One region of the Leuconostoc fallax genome, then DNA from elsewhere that is predicted to be linked to it. Evidence: predicted binding sites of a transcription regulator. Region 1 holds the regulator's gene; each other region holds the start of a gene.
What was found. Region 1 encodes Rex, which represses fermentation and respiration genes when NADH is low (regulators of the CRP and FNR family bind a similar motif). Its sites were predicted from a motif close to TTGTGAANTANTTCACAA; they were not measured.

Region 1 (7,518 bases):
ATTTCTAATATTGACATATGTGTTGCTTGATTTTTTGTCAATTCTTGAGTTATTTGTGTCATAACTTCTGTTGGCAAACTACTAGGTCCAGCAGAAAAATTATATGTTGTCATAAAGTAATCTCGCCATTCTTTTTTACCCATTGTATCATATTTCAATACTATAATATTTGCTTTTTCTGACTAATTGGATATAAAAAAACGTTTATAATATGCTAAATCCATACTATAAACGTTTTAAACATCTTAAATCACCTTAAATAGCTTACATCATGCCGCCCATGGCTGCTGCTTGAGCTGCTGCATCGCCACCATTTGCCTTTTCATCAGGCTTATCAGCGACTACAGCTTCTGTTGTCAACAATAATGCTGAGACGGATGCTGCATTTTGCAAAGCAGAACGCGTTACCTTCGTTGGATCAACAATTCCAGCTGAAATCATGTCTACCCATTCATTCGTAGCTGCATTGTACCCAAATCCAGGCTTTTGCTCTTTTAACTTGTTGATAATAACAGATCCTTCAAAACCAGCGTTTTCAGCAATTTGACGTACTGGTGCTTCTAATGCCTTCTTCACTGTATTGATACCAGTTTGGACGTCGCCTGTTTCTGACAAAGCATCAACAGCTGCAATAGCATTTACCAATGCCGTTCCACCACCAGCAACGAATCCTTCTTCAACAGCTGCACGCGTTGCGTTCAAAGCATCTTCAATACGGTACTTGCGTTCCTTTAACTCTGTTTCTGTGGCTGCACCAACATTCACAACAGCAACACCACCAGCTAACTTAGCCAAACGCTCTTGTAACTTTTCACGATCAAAATCACTTGTTGTTTCAGCAATTTGTTGCTTGATTTGGTCAACACGAGAAGCCAATGTTGCCTTATCACCAGAACCTTCAACGATTGTTGTATTATCCTTAGTAATATTAACCTTCACTGCTTGACCTAATTGTTCAATTGTCACATCCTTGAGGTTCAAACCAAGATCATCTGTTACAACTGTTCCACCAGTCAATACAGCAATATCTTCAAGTTGTGCCTTACGACGGTCACCAAATCCTGGCGCCTTGACTGCTACAACATTGAAAGTACCACGCATCTTGTTCAAAACAAGTGTAGGCAAAGCTTCACCTGTAATGTCGTCAGCAATAATCAATAATGCACGACCTTGTTCAACAACACTTTGCAATACAGGTAAGATGTCTTGAATGTTACCAATCTTCTTATCAGTAATCAAGATGTAAGGATTATCCAAATTTGCTTCCATCTTGTCGTTATCTGTCACCATATATTGTGACATGTAACCACGATCAAATTGCATACCTTCAACAACATCCAATGTTGTCTCAATACCCTTTGATTCTTCAATGGTAATCACACCGTCATTACCAACTTTATCCATTGCTTCAGCAATCAATTGACCAACTTCTTCATTAGCAGCTGAGATTGATGCAACTTGTGCAATTTCTTCTTTAGTTGATACCTGGTGTGATAATTCATGCAACTTAGCAACAGCTGCTGCCGTTGCTTTTTCAATACCTGTACGGATACCTACAGGGTTAGCACCTGCCGTAACATTCTTCAAACCTTCGCCAACAATAGCTTGTGCAAGAACAGTTGCTGTGGTTGTACCATCACCAGCAATGTCATTTGTCTTTGAGGCCACTTCAGCAACTAACTTAGCGCCCATATCCTCAAAGTGATCTTCCAATTCAATTGCCTTGGCAATTGTTACACCATCATTAGTAATCGTTGGTGTGCCATAGGATTGTTCCAAAACAACGTTGCGGCCCTTCGGACCAATCGTTGTTTTAACTGTATCGGCAAGCTTGTCGACCCCTGCCTTCATCTTTGCGCGTGCATCTTCAGAAAACTTCAATTCTTTTGCCATCATTATTATGTATTAGTCACTGCTAAGTTAATTGTACTAATACTTTCCTCCCTGACTCATAAAATTAGATAACTGCAATAATATCTTTTTCATGGACAACTAAATAATCTTGTCCTTCAACATGAATTTCTTGACCAGCGTACTTATCAAATACAACAGTGTCGCCTTCTGATACGGCAGTTGGCTTTTGTAATTCCCCAACAGTTTGAGTACTAACAACGATTACCTTACCAGTCACTGGCTTTTCTTGTGCATTACTAGCAATGACAATATTACCAACTTTTTGCTCTGCTTCTTTTTCAACTTGCAATACAACGCGATCACCTAATGGTTTTAACACGATGTACACCTCCTTAAAATTCTGTTATGATTTTAGCACTCTTTAATCACAAGTGCTAACTACAATTTATAGTTTAACACTTGGTTGTAAAAAGTCAATAAAAAAAGATTGGTTTCAACCAATCTTTTTACTCTGAAAATCCTTTAAGATACTGATCATACGCTTCTTGATCGAGCACCCAATCTAACTCGCCAATATACTCTACTGGAGCGTCATGATAAGCAAAACCATGTTTAAATTTATATAAACCATCTTTTGGTACAAAGTCACCAACACCACCAAAATCATATCGTACTTTATTCAGTGACAAGCCCCACTTTAACATTTCCCATTGTACAGCATAGGGTGCATAGTGCTTGGTAAATGCACGATTTGAACCTGCATACATATACCAGATTTTATCACCATAAGCAAAACCAATACCACTAGCGATAACTTGATCTTCAAAATGCGCTAAGAAAACTTTGAACAAACCCGTACCCGCCCATAATTTTTGCATACGCAAGAAATAATCAATGGGTCTATGTGTAATATTTTGACTTTTTGCCATCATAACATAGGTGTCAAAGAAGGCAGTAACATCTTCTTGGCTATCTCCACTCGTCACCACGACGCCATCACGCGCAGAACGACGAATTTGGTTACGATAGTCACGTTTAAAATGCTTCATGAGACTGTCTTCATCAACAATTTTGTCTGCATCTCCACGACCATCATAGTAAAGGACCACATTCTTACGGGGCTGGATATTACCGTGCATATATGTAATCTGTCGGTTCCGGGTTGTAAAACCTTCTTGCTGGTAAGCCTCATTTAGATCATCAGAATAAGGTTCCTCAGGGTCCAAACGAATCAAGAACGTGTTTTCAGGTAACACTGCAACGGCTTCGTCAACCAAAGCCTTTACCAATTGTACGTTTTGAATATCGGCTATCGGTCCTTTAGGTGAATAAGCTAAAAGTTTTCCTGGTACAGCTTCAATTGTGAGTACCGCCATGGCAGCATCGATCACACCATTTGTCTCATGATAAATATAAATATGACCCCAGTTAGCTTTTAGATCTCCCCATAACGGATCTTGCGTCACTTGTCCGCGGGGATGTTCACGTACAAATGCTTGAAATGCTGCTACTTTATTTTTATCATTTAAATCTAATATGGCCATTTTAAATTCCTGTTGTAATTGACCCATAATTCTCAATAAAATATATGAGTGTTTGTAATTCATTCGTTAAATCAACGTTCTGAACACGTACGTTGTTTGGCACGGTCACACGCAGTGGTGTGAAGTTCAAAATACCACGTATACCAGATGCCACTAATTGATCTGTAATTTCTTGTGCAACCTCTTGTGGTACAGTCAAAATTGCAATGTTAATACGTTGATCTTTAATCTGCTGTTGCAAATCAGCCATCGGATATATTGGCACACCGCTTTGTATCTTACCAACACGTTCTTCATCTACATCAAATGCAGCTGATATACGCACATTGGATGATTGATGGAAGTTGAAATTTAGCAATGCTTGACCCAAGTTTCCTACGCCAATCAGCGCCACACTAATCAAACTATCTTGATCCAAAACATCAGCAAAAAAATCTAATAATGCTTTAACATCATATCCATAGCCGCGTTTACCTAACGCGCCAAAATACGAAAAGTCGCGACGAATAGTAGCAGCGTCAAATTTAATGGCATCGCTTAATTCAGCCGAAGAAATACGGTTTGTTCCTGCATCATGCAGAAAAGTTAAATAGCGGTAGTATATTGGCAAGCGTTTTGCCGTTGCCCGCGGTATTTTAGGTTGTGTCATCATTTACTCCAAAAGCGCTAAGCGCTGTTTTAATTGTCAACAATATTACTTTGTGAAATTCTGCATTACTATTATATCATATTCCATGCTATTCAAAATAAAGTTAGTGAACGAATCACAATGTATTAAAGGCTTAGCAAGTCAAAATCTAATCCTGGATCTGTATTTAAGTCTAAATCAGCAAAAATACCTGCCTGATAGTTCCAATATCCAGCAGCACCAATCATAGCGGCATTATCTCCTGTATATTGCATTGGCACGGGCAAAAACGTTGTCTCGGGGAATGTTTCTAACAAGGCTGTCAAGGTCTGACGTAATTGCTGATTTGCAGCGACACCACCTGCTAAAATAAAAGTTTTAACAGGATAGTTTTCTAGGGCACGTTTTGTTCGACCTAATAAAGCATCCACTACAGCGTTTTGAAAGCTCGCTGCCAACTCGCCTTTGTTAAGATTTTCTCCGCGTTGCTGTGCATTGTGAACATAATTAATCACAGCACTTTTCAAACCTGAAAAGCTGAAATCATAATTATCATCATGCGCCATGGCAGTTGGAAATTTTACTGTTGCTTGATTTTTACGCGCTAAATCATCAATTATTTTCCCTGCTGGATACGGGAATTCAAGTAAGCGACCGACCTTATCATAACTTTCTCCTGCTGCATCATCACGTGTTTCACCTATTACTTTAAAGTCATTTTCTTCGCGCATTAAAACCAGTTCAGTATGCCCCCCAGATACCATTAAAGCCATCGCTGGATACTCGACTTTGCCAGCAAATCTAGCAGCAGCAATATGTCCAGCCAAGTGATTAACGGGCACAATAGGTAAATGATGCGCCATTGCAAAAGTTTTAGCCCCCATCAGGCCGACTAGGAGCGAACCAACAAGCCCTGGACCATAAGTAACGGCTACTGCATCTAAATCTTTTGGCGTTAGCGCCGCTTGCTTCAAAGCATCATCTAAGACACGTGTAATCCATTCAATATGATGTCGACTTGCAACTTCTGGTACAATACCACCAAAACGACGGTGCGAGTTGATTTGTGTTGCAACACTATTGCTCAAAACGGTATGTCCATCTTCGACAATAGCAACACTGGTTTCATCTGCACTAGATTCAAATGCAATAATTCTCGTCACAATATTTTCCTCTCCATCAGTAGCGCATCATCGCCATTTTTATAATAATGACGGCGCCGATTGTAAACTGTAAAGCTATTTTTAATGTATAAACCTTGTGCCGCACCATTATGTTCCGATACTTCTAAAAGAATGCGTTTTAAATCAGGAACAGATAAAACTCGGGCTATTAGGGCTTGGGCAATGCCTTGCTTCTGATAATCTGGCAAGACCGCTAAACTCGTAATCTCTGCCTCATCTAAAATAGTTGTCATACCAATAAACCCAACGATTGTATGATTAATTTCAGCCACAAAATATTGATTACGAATGCATGATAGCTCATGTTGGAAGATTTTTATCGGCCAAGGTGATGAACCAAATGCACCCGTAGCAATATGATAGATTGCTTCAACATCTTCAATGCCTGCTCTTTGGATATTCAACTTTTTTCTCCATACTTATAGCATCTTCTCGGTTATCTAAATAATAACGTGACTTTATTCCTACTTTTTTAAATCCTAAACGCTCATACAAAGCCACTGCTAAGTTATTTGATTTACGAGCCTCCAGACTTAACGTTTGGACATGCATTCTTTTAGCTACTTTTATGATTTCATGTAGCAAAATTGTACCCAATCCCTTATTTTGCCAAATCGGTAAAATGGCAATATTCGTAATATGAATATCTTGCGTCGGCCTTTGATACGCAGCACCAACAAAACCAATAACTTGTTGATTTTTCTTAATAATTAGATATAGTCGTACATCATAACGAATAATCTCATTGTAGAAATCATCTGTTGTCCAAGGTGCTTGTCCCAAATAAACCGCTTCTTCGATTGCAATTAAATGTTTAATATCATCTAAATCAGCTACTCTTAATTCAAACTGATAATCTTGTAGCAAAAAAATTTTAGAGATAAACTCGGGGAATTTATCAGAATGCCGATGCGCCCATTTATTTAACTTCAAAAACATAATGATTTGGATCATCCTGTCCAGGATGGTTCTCCAGCCAATTAAGTTCTGCTTGAGTTTTTCGAAGATAGTTAGGATTAAATGTATCGATATCATCAACTGGTAATATGTTCTTTTGTAGTGCAATGATGCCCTTACCGTCAGGTAAACTTTCTTCTGCCGTCAAAACCGCCGCATGAGGAAATTCTGATTGAATACTATCATTAAAAGGTTCTGTATCGCCAACAAAAATCAAATCATCAAGCTGTTGATTTGATTTCAACCACTGGCATAAATTCGCAAAAGATTGGTGTTCATCAGGCTTAATATTTATACCGTTTTGATATACACCGGCAAACACGTTTTGATTACGCGCATTAAAAAGAGGTACTACTATTTTATGGCTTATTACTTGTTGAGCTAATATAGCTAAACTAGAAACGCCAATTAAATCTGTACCAATTGTATTAGCCAAAACTTTAGCAACAGTAACACCAATTCGTAAACCTGTAAACGATCCTGGTCCCTGTGCTACAACAATTCTATCTAATTCATCAAACTGCCAATTCTCATGTTGCATTGCTGCTTGAATGGACGAGAGTAATTGAATTGAATGATTACGGGCTACGTTGCTTGTGAATATATATTTAACCTGATCGTCCTCGGCTAAAGTAACGGTCAAAGGTTGATTACTTGTATCAAATGCTAGAACTTTCATAATCTTAATTTTAGCATAAAGAGTAGCACTATGTGAAAAATCATGCATTAAAATTTGTAACAAAAAAGGCTCCTAATAGGAGCCTCAATCTATGCCGTCGGTGGGAGTCGAACCCACACGGTGTTGCCACCACTGGATTTTGAGTCCAGCGCGTCTGCCAATTCCGCCACAACGGCATTAAGGTACGAAGACGTACCATTTTATAAGGGCGGTAGAAGGGGATCGAACCCTCGCATGCTGGATCCACAAACCAGTGTGTTAACCACTTCACCACTACCGCCATGGCAGGGATAGAGGGAATCGAACCCCCATCAACGGTTTTGGAGACCGCTATTCTACCGTTAAACTATATCCCTATATATCTTCAAAACAGACCACATAAGGTCTGAAAAAACATGTTAAGGAATTGCACCTCAATTAACTACTTATTAGCATGTTACAAGTAGCGGTCACAACGGGGCTCGAACCCGTGATCTCCTGCGTGACAGGCAGGCGTCCTAACCAACTAGACCATGCGACCAATGGAAGTTACAGGGATCGAACCTGTGACCCCCTGCTTGTAAGGCAGGTGCTCTCCCAGCTGAGCTAAACTTCCATATCTATGGAGAGGAAGGGATTCGAACCCTCGAAACAGTTCTCACTGCTTACACGGTTTCCAACCATGCTCCTTCA
Region 2 (7,518 bases), on a different contig from region 1:
TTTTCCTGATGAACTCACTGCATTTAAAAAATGGGCTGAGATTTATCCTGATAATTGCTTATTGCTGATTGATACGTATGATGTTTTAAGTTCTGGCTTGCCACATGCGATTCAAGTTTTTAAACAATTAGCAGCCGATGGCCACCAGCCAATCGGTGTTCGGATTGATTCTGGCGATATTGCCGCATTGGCACGCGAGGTGCGTCAAGTTTTGGATCAGGCTGGTTTGCATAAAGTTAAAATTACAGCATCAAGTGCCTTGGATGAACATATTATTCACGACATGATCAATGATGATGTGCCGTTAGATAGTTTTGGTGTTGGCGAGAAATTGATTACTAGTGCAACATCGCCCGTATTAAGTGGTGTGTTCAAATTGTCTGCCATCAGGCGTCATGGAGAAGTGATACCTAAAATTAAAATTAGTGGTACAGCTAGTAAAGTGACATTACCTGGAGAAAAGTTGACGTACCGATTGTACGATCGTGTAACACAGCAAATGGTTGGCGATCTTATTGCACTTAAGCATGAACAGGTGATGGATACAATTATTGGACAGAGAATCAATGGCAAAGTTCAATCTCAAGAAGAAACACTAACGCATTTTATTGCGATACCATTGCAACAACAAGTATTTAATCAAGGGCAAGTTGTGTATGAAAGCCCTGACGTTTTGCATATTCAACAGGTTAAAAATAAAAATGTAACGGCGATTACCCAAACATTAGCAGAACGAACAGATTATCCAGTTTATATTTCAAAAGCGTTAGCGCAGCTACAAGCAGAATTATTAAATCATAATGAATCATAAAAAAAGGCGAACAAATTTAAATTTGTTCGCCTTTTTTATTACTTTTAACGGGTATGAGCAGCTAGTACCCAACGTTTGCGTGTTTCCAATAAGACTAAAGGTAGGAAAATGGCAATCGTACAGATGACCCAAGCCTGTCCATCTAAAGTTGTTAATGATAACGCCTCTCTTAAGATAGGTATGATAGCAGTAGATATCATGATGATAACTGCCACAATAACTGCAATATTTAAGCGGATATTACGAGCGATTGCGCTTAAAGTCAAGGGTGCTCTTGTTTTAATAGCATATATATCAATAATCGATCCGAGACCGAGAACTAAGAAGCTCATCGTTTGGCTGACAGCTAGGCTATAACCTAACATATCTGTTATCACATAGAGTATGAGTAGAATAAATGTATACGCTGTTGCTCTAAAAGCTAACCGGTGACCTAATCCGCCACCAAATACAGACTGATTGCGAAGTGGTGGAGCATCGAGAATGTTTTTTTCGGGTTGTTCGTAGGCAAGGAAAAAGCCAGGAATACCGTCTGCCAAAATATTGATGACTAACAGTTGTGTTGCTGTTAGTAGTGGTGATTGTGTGATAAATGTCATAATTAACATCAATAAAATTTGAGCAAAGTTTACACCAACTAGAAACTCAGTCGCTTTCATAATATTATTATGAATACCACGGCCACCGGCAATAGCCGGTACAATAGTCGTGAAATTATCATCCATTAAAATAACATCCGAGGCTTCTTTAGCAACATCAGTACCAGTCTGTTCCATTGCAATACCGACATTGGCTTGTTTTAAGGCTGGGGCATCATTGACACCATCCCCAGTCATTGCCACAGTATGCCCCCGCTCTTGCAACAAACGTACGAGTCGAATTTTATCTTGGGGTGTAACACGTGCAAAAACAGTTGCTTTCGTGAGTCGCTGACTCAGCGCTTGATCTGAAAGGTCGCTGATATCTTGGCCTGTTAATGCGAGATCACCGTTTCGATAAATATGTAGCTGTTTAGCGATGGCAATTGCTGTTTTAACGTGATCGCCCGTAATCATAATCGTGCGAATACCAGCTTGATGGAATTGCTGAATAGCTTCAGCAACACCTGATTTCGGTGGATCCATAATACCAATCATAGCGGTTAGTGGCAAACCTTGAAGATAATCACGCCAATCACTGTCTCGTGGAATACGTCGTGCGCTCAAGGCTAAAATACGTTGACCTTGACGACTCCATTCATTGATGAGTTGTTCAGGCAAAATATTTTGACGGAGCGGAACACTTTCTGGTGCCCCTTTAACAAGTAGTAAATTTTCTTCATCGTTTAGTTGATGAATGGTGACCATATATTTATGTGCCGAATCAAAAGGCAATTCGGCAATTCGAGGATAAGTGATTTCCAAGTCTTGTCGTTTTAAATGATGTTCAGCAGCTAACTTCAAAATAGATTGTTCAGTGGCATCTCCTAAAATTTGCTCATCTTGAAAAACGGCATCAGTATTGAGTAATAAATATTGTAACGCGCTATTTTGAGAAAGATCATTTTGAAGTGAAATATTACCATCAGATACAGTCCAAAAATTAACAATGGTCATTTTATTTTGTGTTAGGGTACCGGTTTTATCGGAACAAATAATATCAATATTACCAACTGTTTCCACAGCGCTAACTCTTGTAACAAGTGCTTGACGCCGAGCAATTCGTGTAATACCAACAGCAAAACTAATCGTAACAATGACTGGTAATGTTTCTGGAACAGCTGCTACGGCAAGGGCGATTCCTGCTAATAATGCTTCGGTAAAGCTCTCTTGATAAATCTGTAGTAACACAACAATTGCAATACCAGATATTAAGGCAATAACGCTAAGATAACGAATCAATTGATTCATTTTTTTGTTCAAATTAGTCTCTTGCACAGTATTCTCAGATAAGCTTTCTGCAATATTACCAATTTGAGTTGACATACCAGTCGCTGTTACCTTTGCTAAAGCAGAACCACTAACAATGTGTGTTCCTGAATAAATGTCATCAGTGACTGCTTTAGTCACTGATTCACTTTCACCAGTTAGAATAGATTCATCAACGTTAAAGTTCTCTGCTTTGACTAATACAGCATCGGCAGATATTTTATCGCCAGCTTTCAATGACAAAATATCACCGGGAACGATATTTTCAGCTGAGATTTTGATTGTTTGAGGCATAGCATCCGCTGTTGCACGGCGTAATACCAGAACTTCTTGAATACTAAATTCTTGTAAGCTGGCTAACGATACAGCGGCTGCGTGTTCTTGATACATGCCCAGACCGATATTGAGGAGTAAAACACCGGCAATGACAATCACCTCAAGCCACTGTCCATGGCCTGCAAGAACCATATAAAACGATAAAATCAGTGCAAAAAGCAAGACCAGAGAAGGGAGTTCACGAACGTGCTTGACTATTTTATGAACTATAGATTCAGGTGGTGCTTCATTTAAGCGATTGGGGCCAAATTGTATCAGTGCTTGTTTGGCTTGGTTATCTGTAAGTGCTTCATATTTCAAAAGTACAGTCCTCCTTTTACCATCATCTTGCTTTCAGTGTAACAATGTCTACTGATATACGTCCAGAAAAAGGGTTGGGCAATAAAAAAACCATGACGATTAGAAATAGTCATGGTTGGTGAATATATTCTTATTGGAAAACCATACCACCGTCAACAATCAGTGTTTGGCCAGTAACGTAATCTGAATCTTTGCTTGCTAAGAAGGCAACGGCGTTAGCAATGTCTTCTGGTTCTGCTAAGCGCTTCAAAGAAATATCTTGTGCAAATTGTTGCATACCCCAGTCAAAGTCTTTACCTGCATTATCTGCTACTTTTTGTGCGATATCGTTCATCATAGGTGTTTTAACGATACCGGGTGCAAATGCGTTGACTGTAATGTTGTCAGCCGCCAATTCACGTGCAGTTGTTTGTGTAATACCACGAATAGCAAATTTTGTTGAGCCATAAACAGTCAGGTTGGGATTGCCAAGGACACCAGCTTGAGAAGTGGCGTTGATAATTTTACCACCATGACCTAAAGCACGCATCTTTTCAACAGCAGCTTGGGTACCCCAAATTGTACCACCAACATTAATTTTCCAAGTACTGTCTAAAGTGTCTTGGTTTACTTCCATAATTGGTGTTGTAGGCGCAACGCCAGCATTATTGACAATCACATTGAAATCACCGAGTTGTTCGGTTGCTTCATTTACTGCGCGGAACATATCATCACGATTTTGTACATCTGCAGCGATAGCGACAGCTTTTTGACCGTTGCTTGTGATTTTATCAGCAACATCTTGAACCTTGCTTAATGTTCTACCAACCAATGCGACTGCAAAACCATCATTGGCTAAACGCATAGCAATTGAAGCGCCAATACCTTGTCCAGCACCAGTGACTAATGCAACTTTACTCATGAAATTACCTCTTTCTTGTCTTTTTTATGTTCATTATATCACAATATTTATGAAATAACCCGTAGTTTTAATTCGTATTGTGAAAGAGATTTCGTTAAAATGAAGTTGGGATTGAGTTGTTTGCTAATGATATGGATAAGAAAGGTTAATCAATATGGCAATCTACGATTTTGAACTAACAGAGATGAGTGGACAACGTATTAAGTTATCTAGCTATCAAGGTAAGGTAATACTTATTGTGAACACGGCGAGTAAATGTGGTTTTGCGCCACAATTGGAAGAGCTAGAAATGTTATATCAGCAATATCATGGTTTAGGTCTTGAAATTATTGGTATCCCGTCCAATCAATTTCATCAAGAATTGGCAACAAATGAAGAGACGAACGACTATTGTCGGTTACATTTTGGGGTGACATTTCCAATGACACAGCAAGTACGAGTTAATGGAGCTGATGCCGATCCGTTATTTGTATACTTAAAAAAAGTTTCAGGAAAAGGACCGATAAAATGGAACTTTACGAAGTTTCTCATTGATCGTGAGGGTAAATTGTTTAAACGGTATGCACCAATGACGCGACCTAAAAGTTTTGAAACAACGATACAAGAGTTATTAACCGATCAAAAAAACGCAGTGTAATCACTGCGTTTTTTGTTGCATAATAGTATCACGACGATGAATCGAGATGCCACATAGCACTAAAATAACTGACAATATAGCAATAGTTAATATGGTACTGATCCATGAAGATGTTAATGATTGTAGTAATCCAAAAGCCAAAGGGCCAAATGCAGCTAATAAATAGCCAGCAGATTGAGCCATGCCAGATAAGTCTGCTGTTTGATGCCCGGTTTGTGTCTTACTTGTGAAAAAGATGATAGCTAAATTAAAGGATGCACCACAGCCAAGACCGATTAAAAATGCCAATATCATGTGTATGAGGAGCGATTGTATTGGCAGTAATAACCCGACGACCGCTAAAGACAGGCCAATGAATACCAGGCCGAGTATAGATGGTACCCCATAGTGATAACGAACCAACATTGGCACTAAAATCGCTGCGGGTAAAGTGCCAACTTGCATGATGGTCGCGATATTACCAGCTTCAATTGTAGAAAAGCCTTGCGTTGTTAGGATACTAGGTAACCAAGTGAGTAAAGAGTAAAAAACAAGTGACTGCAGACCGAAAAATAACGTAATTAACCACGCTGTCGGTAATCGCCAAACAGAAGGGGAATCTCCGGGTGCTGCGGTTGCTGTGGCGGTTGTCGATATGTTCTGAGTCTGACGATAGTGTAAATTGGGGAACCAAAGGATCAAATTGATGATGGCAATGATTGAGAGTAACCCTAATGTCCATGACAATGTTGTTCGTGCAATCAGCCAACCAGCTAAACCAGTACCCAAGGCACCCACAATAAGCATTGACATTGTGAAAATTGCGGTGATTGCTTCGGTACGATGGGCATAATGATCTTTAATAACAGCTGGTATTAAGACGTTACCGCCATCAATACCAATGGCAATGAATAATGTACCTAAAAAAAGAGCAATCACATCGGGGATAATGCGAACAGCACTACCAATGGCAAGAACAATTAACAAAATATAGATGATAACTTCATTGCCAAAGCGTTTTCCTAGTTTAGCAATGAAGGGTGACATGATGGCAAAAGTTAATAGCGGAATGGTTGTTAAGAGGCCAGATAAAGCAGTTGGAATATGGAAGGTTTGCTTAATTGTATCAAGCAACGGTGGCATCAATGTGATAGGCAAACGCATATTTGCCGCAACAAAAACGATACTCAAGAGTAACAATGGACTGTGACCGGACGCTTTTTTCATGATGAGTTATGATCTTTCTGTTAAATTAGTATAATGCACAATGCATTTAGTATAGCAAGGTACACTATCAAAATGTGCGTAGATGTCAGTTAATGCACATGCTAGATAATGGTTGACTGCATAATGCTATCGAAATAGGTTAAAATATAGTAAATTGGTTGAGGCGGTGAACAGAACGATGAAACGATCAAAGACATATCAGATCGTCTATGAAGTGCTCAATGCTGTCACGCACGGCTTGGGATTTATTATGGCGGTTATTGGTGGTATAGCGTTAATATTACATATTTTCAGAGAACCAGTTAGTGTTCTTGAAGTTGTTGCCATTGCAATCTATATTGGTACGGTTGGTTTCTTTTTATTGGCATCAACATTATTTCATTCATTGATTTTTACAAAAGCTGCAAAAGTATTTCAATTTTTTGATCATGCTGGAATTTATCTTGTCATCTTAGGCACCTATACCCCCTATACATGGTTACTGCTGGGGAATTGGATTGGATGGAGTATTTGGGGTGCCATTCTAGCATTAACTATTGCTGGCCTGACTTATGATTTATTTTTTGTTGGGCGGTGGCCATGGGTATCGGTAACAATTTATCTTGTCATGGGTTGGCTGATTATTTTAGCTATGCCAGTATTGTGGGGGATTTTATCGCATACAGCTTTCTGGTTATTATTAGCTGGTGGTATTGTTTACTCTCTTGGCACGATTTTCTATTTGGTTCCCAAAATTCCAATGGGTCATGTTTATTGGCATGTTTTTGTCCTTGTGGGTGCGGGGTTAATGTACTTTAGTATATTTATTTCCTTATAAAAAGGAGCAGTTAATCTGCTCCTTTTTATTGATTGGCTTCAATTGTGATTAAATTATGTTCTGAATCGTAGATTTGAAAGGCGATTTTGTGGTTGAAACGTGTATCGCTATGCACGATTTGAATAAAGTTATTACGCAAGTGCGCTTTGAGAACATCTTGATGATCGCGGACAAGTAATTCAATATCAGCAGTGGGTTCTCCAACAACAAATTGAATATCTTGGCCATCAATTGTTAAATGGCGTTGTGATTCATGTCCGGACTGCGGTAAATCAAAGACATCTCGCCAAAAGCGATAGGCGCGATCAATATTACGAGCTGGAATTGTTTTGAGATTTAATTTACGTGGTTTCATAATATATTTATTGTAGCATGAAGCCATGTCATGTTATCTGAAATTTCATGAAAAACATTACGGTATCAGCTGGAAAATAGGGTACAATGGGAACATGGCATTATTAGAAGTAAGTGGCCTATCAATGGCCTACGCAGAAAAAACATTATATGAAGACGCTGAATTTACCCTTAATCTCAATGAACATATGGGCATTGTTGGGCAAAATGGCGCTGGTAAATCAACACTTATCAAGATCTTGACAGGCC
Region 3 (7,518 bases), on a different contig from region 1:
CCCTGTTCATCACGATAAGTAATATGCATGCGTCGCGCTTGGAAATCTTCGGTATTAGAGACCGAAGAAATTTCACGATAAACTTGCTGTTGTGGCATCCAAACTTCTACATCATAAGTCTTGGCTGCACTAAAGCCCATATCTCCCGTTGACAAAGCAATCACATGGTAAGGCAAACCAAGTTTTTGCAGAATATTTTCCGCATTGGCAGTCATTTTCTCTAATTCATCATATGACTGCTCTGGCTTTGTAAATTTAACCATTTCAACTTTATTAAATTGATGCAAACGAATCAAGCCACGCGTGTCTTTTCCGGCAGCACCCGCTTCTTTTCTAAACGATGGTGACAAGGCTGTAAATTTAATTGGCAAATCTTCAGCAGGCAAAGTTTCACCTGAATAGTAATTCGTCAGTGGCACTTCAGCTGTTGGAATATATGTTTGATCTAAACCAGCTACTCGATACGCATCTTCTTGAAACTTAGGGTATTGTCCCGTACCAAACATCGCTGAATCATTCACAACAATCGGCGTAATCATTTCCGTATAACCTTCTTTACGATGTTCATCCAACATAAAGTTATACACAGCGCGTTCCAAACGCGCACCATCGCCAACGTAATACAAGAAACGCGCACCTGAAACTTTAGCACCACGTTCAAAGTCTAAAATACCCAGTCTTTCACCAATATCATAATGCGCCTTAACCCATTCTGGTGTTGGTGCTAATGCTTGTGGCCGATGACCATAAACCGCTGGTTCCCACTTTCTTTGCTCAACGTTAGCTGCTTCGTCTGGCCCAACCGGTACGTCCTCATGCGCCAAATTAGGCAAATGAGCTGCCAATGATTGTACCTGTTCATCCAATTGCGCTTGTTGCGCGTCCAATGTTTTAATTTCAGCGCCAACTTCTTGCATTTGCGCAATAGCTTCACTTGCATCCTCTTTATGACGCTTAGCAAAGGCAATTTTTTCAGTTACATCATTGCGCTGTGACTTCAGTGATTCAACTTTTTGAATCGTATCACGACGTTGTTGATCAACCGCCAGCAATTCATCTAATTTTTCTGGTGCAACACCACGATCTACTAAACGCTGCTTCGCTTCTTGTGTTGATTTGCGTAAATATTTGATATCTAACATTGATTTTGCTCCCTTTTATCTCAAAATGAAAAGCGCGCTCACATCCCAAAGGGACGAAAGCGCGCTTCCGTGGTACCACCCAACTTTCGTATATCACATTCACAATATACGACACTTCATTCAACCAAATAACGGTGGTAACCGAGTGGCATTACCCACTAAACGATAATTGCTGGAGTTTCGATCGTGTTATTTCTCATCAACCAATAACTTTCTGAAGCGGATCTACTTATGGCAAACTGTAAATTCATTCTAGCTTATTTTAAGCTACTCCGCAAGGTATGGCCAAAAAATAGATGTGGTTATGATGCCAATTCAATCAACATTAGAACTGATCAAGTAATAATTGACGGATTTCTGATAGGCTTGGTTGGCGTGGATTACCAGGTGTGCACTGGTCATTGTAGACTAGATCTGTCAACTTATCCAATGACTTTTCTAAGTCAGCCTTAGATACACCGTTTCCTGATAAGGTAGTATCCACTTCAACACTCTTTACTAATTCTTGAATCTTCTTAATCAAAGCATCAACCAACGCTGCATCGTCCTTACCACTCAAACCAATGTGACGCGCAATATCAGCATAGTCCTTTTGTGCTGTGTAGGTTTCATAACGTGGGTATGGTGTGCGCTTAACGTTACCAGTAACCGCGTTGAAACGAATCACATGTTGCATAGCGATTGAGATAGCCAAACCGTGTGGCAAACCAAATTCGCCACCTGTCTTGTGGGCAAGAGAGTGATTAATACCCAAGAATGAGTTGGCAAATGACATACCAGCTAACGTTGAAGCATAGTGCATCTTTGTACGTGAATACTGTCCTTCTTTTGTCGGATTCTTAGGATCATACTGGTAAGACGCTGTTAAGTTCTCAAAGATTAACTTAATCGCTTGAAGTGCCCATGGCCGTGTGAATTCAGAAGCCATGACAGAAACATAACTTTCAAAGGCGTGTGACAAAGCATCTAATCCTGACAAAGCCACTGTTCGCTTTGGTACTGTCATAACAAACTCAGGATCAACAATTGCAACTTCAGGTGTTAATTCATAATCTGCTAATGGATACTTAACATGCGTATCATCGTCTGTAATGACGGCAAATGGTGTGACTTCTGAACCAGTACCTGATGTCGTTGGAATAGCTACCATCTGCGTCAAGCGTGCATGATAGAACTTCACAATACGCTTACGGATATCCATAAACTTCTGTTGGAGTTCCATAAACAATTCTTTAAGTGCTGCTGTATCTTCAAGGATACCCTCATGACGTGATGAGTATTCATACATGAATCGCGCAATTTTACCAGCATCAAGAGCAGAACCACCGCCCAATAGGATCACTGTATCTGGCTTAAATTCAGCCATTTGACGTGCAATATCAATAGCTTGTGACAATGTTGGATCTGGCTTAACAGAACCATAAATTGATGTCTGGACTTGATCTTGACGCAATTCTAGTTGGCCTAATACACGGTCAACAAATCCAAACTGTACCATACCAGGATCAGCAACAATGAATGCGCGTTGAACGCCTGGCAAATCTTGTAGATAAGTCAAAGCGTTGGATTCGTAATAAACTTCCTTAGGCAAACGTACCCATTGTGGTCGATTACGACGGCGTGCAACAGTCTTAATATTTAGCAAATCATAAGTTGACAAGTTATGTGACAATGAATTCTTCCCCCATGAACCAGTTCCTAGTGTTAATGATGGTCGCATTGCATCTGTATAGATATCACCGACACCACCAATTGAATCAGGTTGATTAACTAGGATACGTGAAGCACCGATAGCATCAGCATATTCCTTAACAAACGGATCATCTTGCGCACCAATTTGGATGGCTGCGTTATGACCAGCACCTTGATAATTCAATAACTTTTGAACAGTTTCGATGGCTTCTTGACGAGTATTCACTTTATAGATTGACAATAATGGGCTCAACTTTTCAGATGAAAGTGCTTCACCGATATTCTTTTGGTCTAATTCAAATAACAAGACATCAGCGTCATCTGGCATCTTTACACCAGCTTGCTCAGCAATCCAACGACCACTCATACCGGCAACTGGTCCGGCTACACCATAGCCCTCAGCATTTGCCTTAAAGACAAAGCTGGCAATCTTATCGTAGTCCTTCTTAGGGACAACATAAGCACCTTGTGCTTGTAACTGTGCTAACACGGCATCGTAAACGGGAGCTTGAATAACTGCTGAGTTTTCAGTGGCACAAATCATACCATTATCGAAACGCTTTGATAATAGCAAATCTTCAACTGCTCGGTCAACATCAACCGTCCCGTCAATATATACAGCACCGTTACCGGCACCAACACCCATTGATGGATTACCTGACTTCAAAGCTGCATTAACCATTGAAGGACCACCGGTTGCCAAAATTGAGGCAATGTGTGGGTTTTGAATTAATGCTGATGTGGCATAAAGTGATGGCTTCTCAATCCACTGAATAAAGTTCTTAGGTGCTCCGGCTGCAACAGCAGCTTCGTAAACCACCTTAGCTGCAAGTACTGACGACTTCTGAGCTTGGGGATGGAAAGCAAAGATAATCGTATTACGTGTCTTCGCTGTTAGCATTGACTTGAAAATAGCTGTAGAAGTTGGGTTGGTCGTTGGCACGATTCCAGCTAGAATACCTAGCGGCGCTGCCAATTCAACCTTTCCTTGGATTTTATCTTCATTAATAACACCAACGGTCTTATCAAATTTAATCGCGTTATAAACAGATTCCGATGCAAAACGATTCTTAGTATCTTTATCTTCAACAACGCCTCGACCTGTTTCATCATGGGCTGCATGAGCTAATCGTAATGAATTTTCAGAACCGGCTAACGCCATAGCTGCGACAATTTCATCAACCTTTTCCTGTGAGAAAGTTGAAAACTCAGTCAAAGCCCTTTGTGATTTTTCAATCAATCCGGCGATCATCGTCTCTGCTTGTTGGGTTAATTCTGCTTTTTCTTCTGGAGTTAAAACCTTTTTTACTGGCTTCTTTGCTGTTGTTTGTACCATAATTTGTACTCCTTTTTATATTGCTCATTTCTTAACAATATAAGTATATATCAGCTTTTTTAAAAAAGCAACTTTTTAATCAAAAAATCTGTGAACGCCTTAATCTGCATGCGCTTTCAACGTTGCTATAATGCTATTTACAGTTTGTAAATAAAGTCACAAAATAAATAGATTTATCTTTTGTATTTGTTCAGTGCAAAAATTTGCTATAATTTTCCTATTGTAACCAAATAAAATAATGTCTCGAAAGGACAATAAAATTATGTATATTGTAGACGGACAATATTTTGAACTCACGTTAAAACAGAAACTATTTTTCTTTGTTATTTCATTAGTCATTAATGCCTTTGGGAACGGTCTTAGTGTCGCAACTGCTATGGGTTCGGCCCCATGGACAGCAGCTGGTGCTAACTTATCCAACGCAACGCAGTGGCCAATTAGTGTTTTTTTGGCCATTATTGCTGTTAGTATTGCTTTGATTAATATGATACTTTTACGCAAAATTGATTGGCCACGATTCTTTGGCAATATCATCTTTGGTCTTTCTTTTAGCTGGCTTGTCGGCGTCTTCTCAAAGCTATTTATTGCGTATGGTATTCAAAATATTTCCTGGACACTACGCTTACCTATAGATATTTTTGCTGTTTTCTTGATTGGTGTCGCCATCTCCATTTACCAACGTGCTAACTGGATTATGCATCCTTTAGATGATTTGACCAATATCCTACGATTCAATTATTTTTTTGGTAATGCATCTAAAGCACAAATGAGCAACTTCGTTATTGCGATTACATTATCCCTCATCGCCTTTCTGTTTAGTCATCAACTTGTTGCACTAGGCGTGGGCACTGTTTTTTCATTTCTATTACAAGGTCATAATATCGCTTGGACTGATCGTCATCTCTTCAAACGCCTTGTCCATGGTGATGTTTATAAAAAAGAAGCCTAATAAAAAAGCTAAACAATGTTTAGCTTTTTTTGTTAAATAATTCAGTGATTAAATGCTTAATAATTGCATTATTTAAGAAAATATAAGTAATCAAAATCTGTATTGGCACGAAAATAATTTGCTTAATCAAACGTGGTGTAATAAAAGCATAAAATGTTTGCCAATTCGATATTGGATGATACATCATTTGCAACCACAATGTATTTGAAATTAAGTTAATAATGATTGAGACCAAGATGACGGCAATGACAACTCGCAATAACCGTGTATGTTCATAACCATAGTATGCTGTGCCATAAATCAAACCCGCCACAATAGCAGATAAGGTGAAACCAAAAAAGAAATTACCATTAGGACTAATAATCGTTGCACCAACGATATCCAAAACCGCTGCAACTAACATCGTCCATAATGGGCCGTACAACTTCGCAATCAAAGATATCGCAACAAACCCGAAGCTAATTCTAAGCATATTAGTACCGACACTTAAGCGCCCTAATACCATATCTAATGCCATCAACAAGGCAAGCACAACCAGCTGCTGTGTCCCTAATTTAGGCAGCGAAAACGACCGAAACAACGTACTTCTATTCATAAATCTGAACCTCCATTTGGAGTGGTTCACCTATTTATTGGTGAATGTGACAATGATATCGCGTAAAGCAACTGCTTCACTTCGTCGATGGCCCACATTCCGTTTCCATCACACTTAACGCATCAAAGTCTACCCCTGTTTATTTTTGTCTCCCGACAAGTCTATTTTAACACGAAAATCCGTACTTTAAATGAATAATCAATGAGAATTTAAGGATTCTATTGAAAATATCCATTTTGAGCATATTATAAGTGTTTTACCATTCGCTTTGCTACAATTAGGGTGTAGTAAAATTTAGCTAGGAGGATATATCAATGCCATTAGATGATAAGATTGACAGCACTAAAGATAAAGTAAGTGGTACTGCTAAGGAAGTCGAAGGTAAGATTACTGACGACAAAGCGCGTGAAGTCGAAGGTAAGGCACAAGGCTTCTTAGGTAAGGCCAAAGATAAACTCAGTGATGCTAAAGATGCAGCTAAGGACTTCGTTGACGATGCGAAAGAAAAAATGGAAGACGCAAAACACAAGTCTGACAAGTAATCGTCATTAATAAAATAAGAAAAAAGCCTGTTCTTCGATTGAAGGACAGGCTTTTTTATATTATGCTTCGGTTGGAAATAGTGCTGATGCATCTTTTGGTACACGTACAAGATTCAGTGCCACGAGTCTTTCGGCAATCTGAACAGTATTCCAAGCTGCTCCCTTTAATAGATTGTCTGATACAACCCACATATGGAAGCTATCATCATTTTCAACATCTGGTCGTACGCGTCCCACAAAGGTTTCGCGCTTACCTTCCGCATTAATCGGTTGTGGATAAACTTGGTGTGCCGGATCATCTTGCAAAACAACACCATCTGCTGTTGCCAAAGCCTTTTGTATTCCAGCGGCCGTGGCTTGCGTCCCACTCTCTGTTTCAAAGTAGACTGTTTCACCGTGTCCAATTGGAACAGGGACACGTACAGCCGTGGCCGTCACTTTAATTGCCTTGGTATTTTTATCACCAAACATAATCTTCTTGGTTTCATGAATCATTTTCCACTCTTCATGCGTGTAGCCATAATCTTCGAATACATCAATCTGTGGTAATAGATTAAATGCTAATGGATAATGTTGCTTATCCCCTTTGACAGGCAAAATATCAGCCGTCATTTCTTCGCCGTTAATATAAGCTTGCGATTGCGTCATTAACTCCTGCCAAGCAGTTTGACCCGCACCAGAAGCGGCCTGATAAGTAGAAACAATCACGCGCTTCAAGCCAAATTGTTGCTTGATTGGTGCCAAAGCAACCACCATTTGAATTGTTGAACAATTTGGATTAGCAATAATACCATGATGTTGATACAAAGCATCCTCATTTACCTCAGGAACCACCAATGGTACCTGATCATTCATCCGCCAAAAACTAGAGTTATCAACCACCACAGCACCGCGCTTCACAGCTTCCGGTGCAAATTTTTTCGACACCGATCCACCACCTGAAGCCAAAACCAGATCAATACCATCAAAACTCTCTGGTGTTGTTGCTTCTACGACAATATCTTTTTGCTTAAACTGTAAAGTTTTCCCAGCCGAGCGCGTTGAGGCTAACAATTTAATTGATTTTACCGGTACATTGGATTGTTCTAATTGTTGGATTAATCGTGTGCCTACAGCACCGGTTGCACCCAAAATCGCTACATTGTATCCTACTTCTGCCATGATTTTTCTCCTCTATTATCTTTAATCTACTAATATACGATGTAAACGTTCTTGGAAGCCGGTCACAATTTCCCAAGGTGCTAAATCAGCATGCGTCGCCA

Region 2: C5L23_RS03260 ((S)-acetoin forming diacetyl reductase) is a predicted target of Rex. The motif match lies at 4,282-4,299, and genes of this name have one in related genera.
Region 3: adhE (bifunctional acetaldehyde-CoA/alcohol dehydrogenase) is a predicted target of Rex. The motif match lies at 4,315-4,332, and genes of this name have one in related genera.

The regions. Positions count from the first base shown of each region.
Region 1 is NZ_PUFI01000007.1:97,174-104,691, forward strand. It holds gene serC (3-phosphoserine/phosphohydroxythreonine transaminase) at 1-113, opposite strand, end outside; gene groL (chaperonin GroEL) at 265-1,893, opposite strand; gene C5L23_RS02700 (co-chaperone GroES) at 1,958-2,233, opposite strand; gene C5L23_RS02705 (lipid II:glycine glycyltransferase FemX) at 2,361-3,398, opposite strand; gene C5L23_RS02710 (redox-sensing transcriptional repressor Rex) at 3,400-4,047, opposite strand; gene tsaD (tRNA (adenosine(37)-N6)-threonylcarbamoyltransferase complex transferase subunit TsaD) at 4,173-5,189, opposite strand; gene rimI (ribosomal protein S18-alanine N-acetyltransferase) at 5,186-5,614, opposite strand; gene rimI (ribosomal protein S18-alanine N-acetyltransferase) at 5,589-6,149, opposite strand; gene tsaB (tRNA (adenosine(37)-N6)-threonylcarbamoyltransferase complex dimerization subunit type 1 TsaB) at 6,130-6,846, opposite strand; tRNA gene C5L23_RS02735 (tRNA-Leu) at 6,939-7,022, opposite strand; tRNA gene C5L23_RS02740 (tRNA-His) at 7,054-7,126, opposite strand; tRNA gene C5L23_RS02745 (tRNA-Trp) at 7,129-7,202, opposite strand; tRNA gene C5L23_RS02750 (tRNA-Asp) at 7,293-7,366, opposite strand; tRNA gene C5L23_RS02755 (tRNA-Val) at 7,369-7,441, opposite strand; tRNA gene C5L23_RS02760 (tRNA-Ser) at 7,449-7,518, opposite strand, start outside.
Region 2 is NZ_PUFI01000009.1:85,119-92,636, forward strand. It holds gene C5L23_RS03250 (nicotinate phosphoribosyltransferase) at 1-811, shown strand, start outside; gene C5L23_RS03255 (cation-translocating P-type ATPase) at 856-3,354, opposite strand; gene C5L23_RS03260 ((S)-acetoin forming diacetyl reductase) at 3,485-4,255, opposite strand; gene C5L23_RS03265 (glutathione peroxidase) at 4,410-4,892, shown strand; gene C5L23_RS03270 (CynX/NimT family MFS transporter) at 4,893-6,098, opposite strand; gene trhA (PAQR family membrane homeostasis protein TrhA) at 6,277-6,915, shown strand; gene C5L23_RS03280 (VOC family protein) at 6,941-7,270, opposite strand; gene C5L23_RS03285 (ABC-F family ATP-binding cassette domain-containing protein) at 7,365-7,518, shown strand, end outside.
Region 3 is NZ_PUFI01000009.1:95,377-102,894, reverse strand. It holds gene serS (serine--tRNA ligase) at 1-1,142, opposite strand, end outside; gene adhE (bifunctional acetaldehyde-CoA/alcohol dehydrogenase) at 1,468-4,170, opposite strand; gene C5L23_RS03310 (DUF6198 family protein) at 4,433-5,119, shown strand; gene C5L23_RS03305 (folate family ECF transporter S component) at 5,139-5,714, opposite strand; THF riboswitch at 5,751-5,853, opposite strand; gene C5L23_RS03300 (CsbD family protein) at 6,029-6,256, shown strand; gene C5L23_RS03295 (aspartate-semialdehyde dehydrogenase) at 6,317-7,417, opposite strand; gene alr (alanine racemase) at 7,439-7,518, opposite strand, start outside.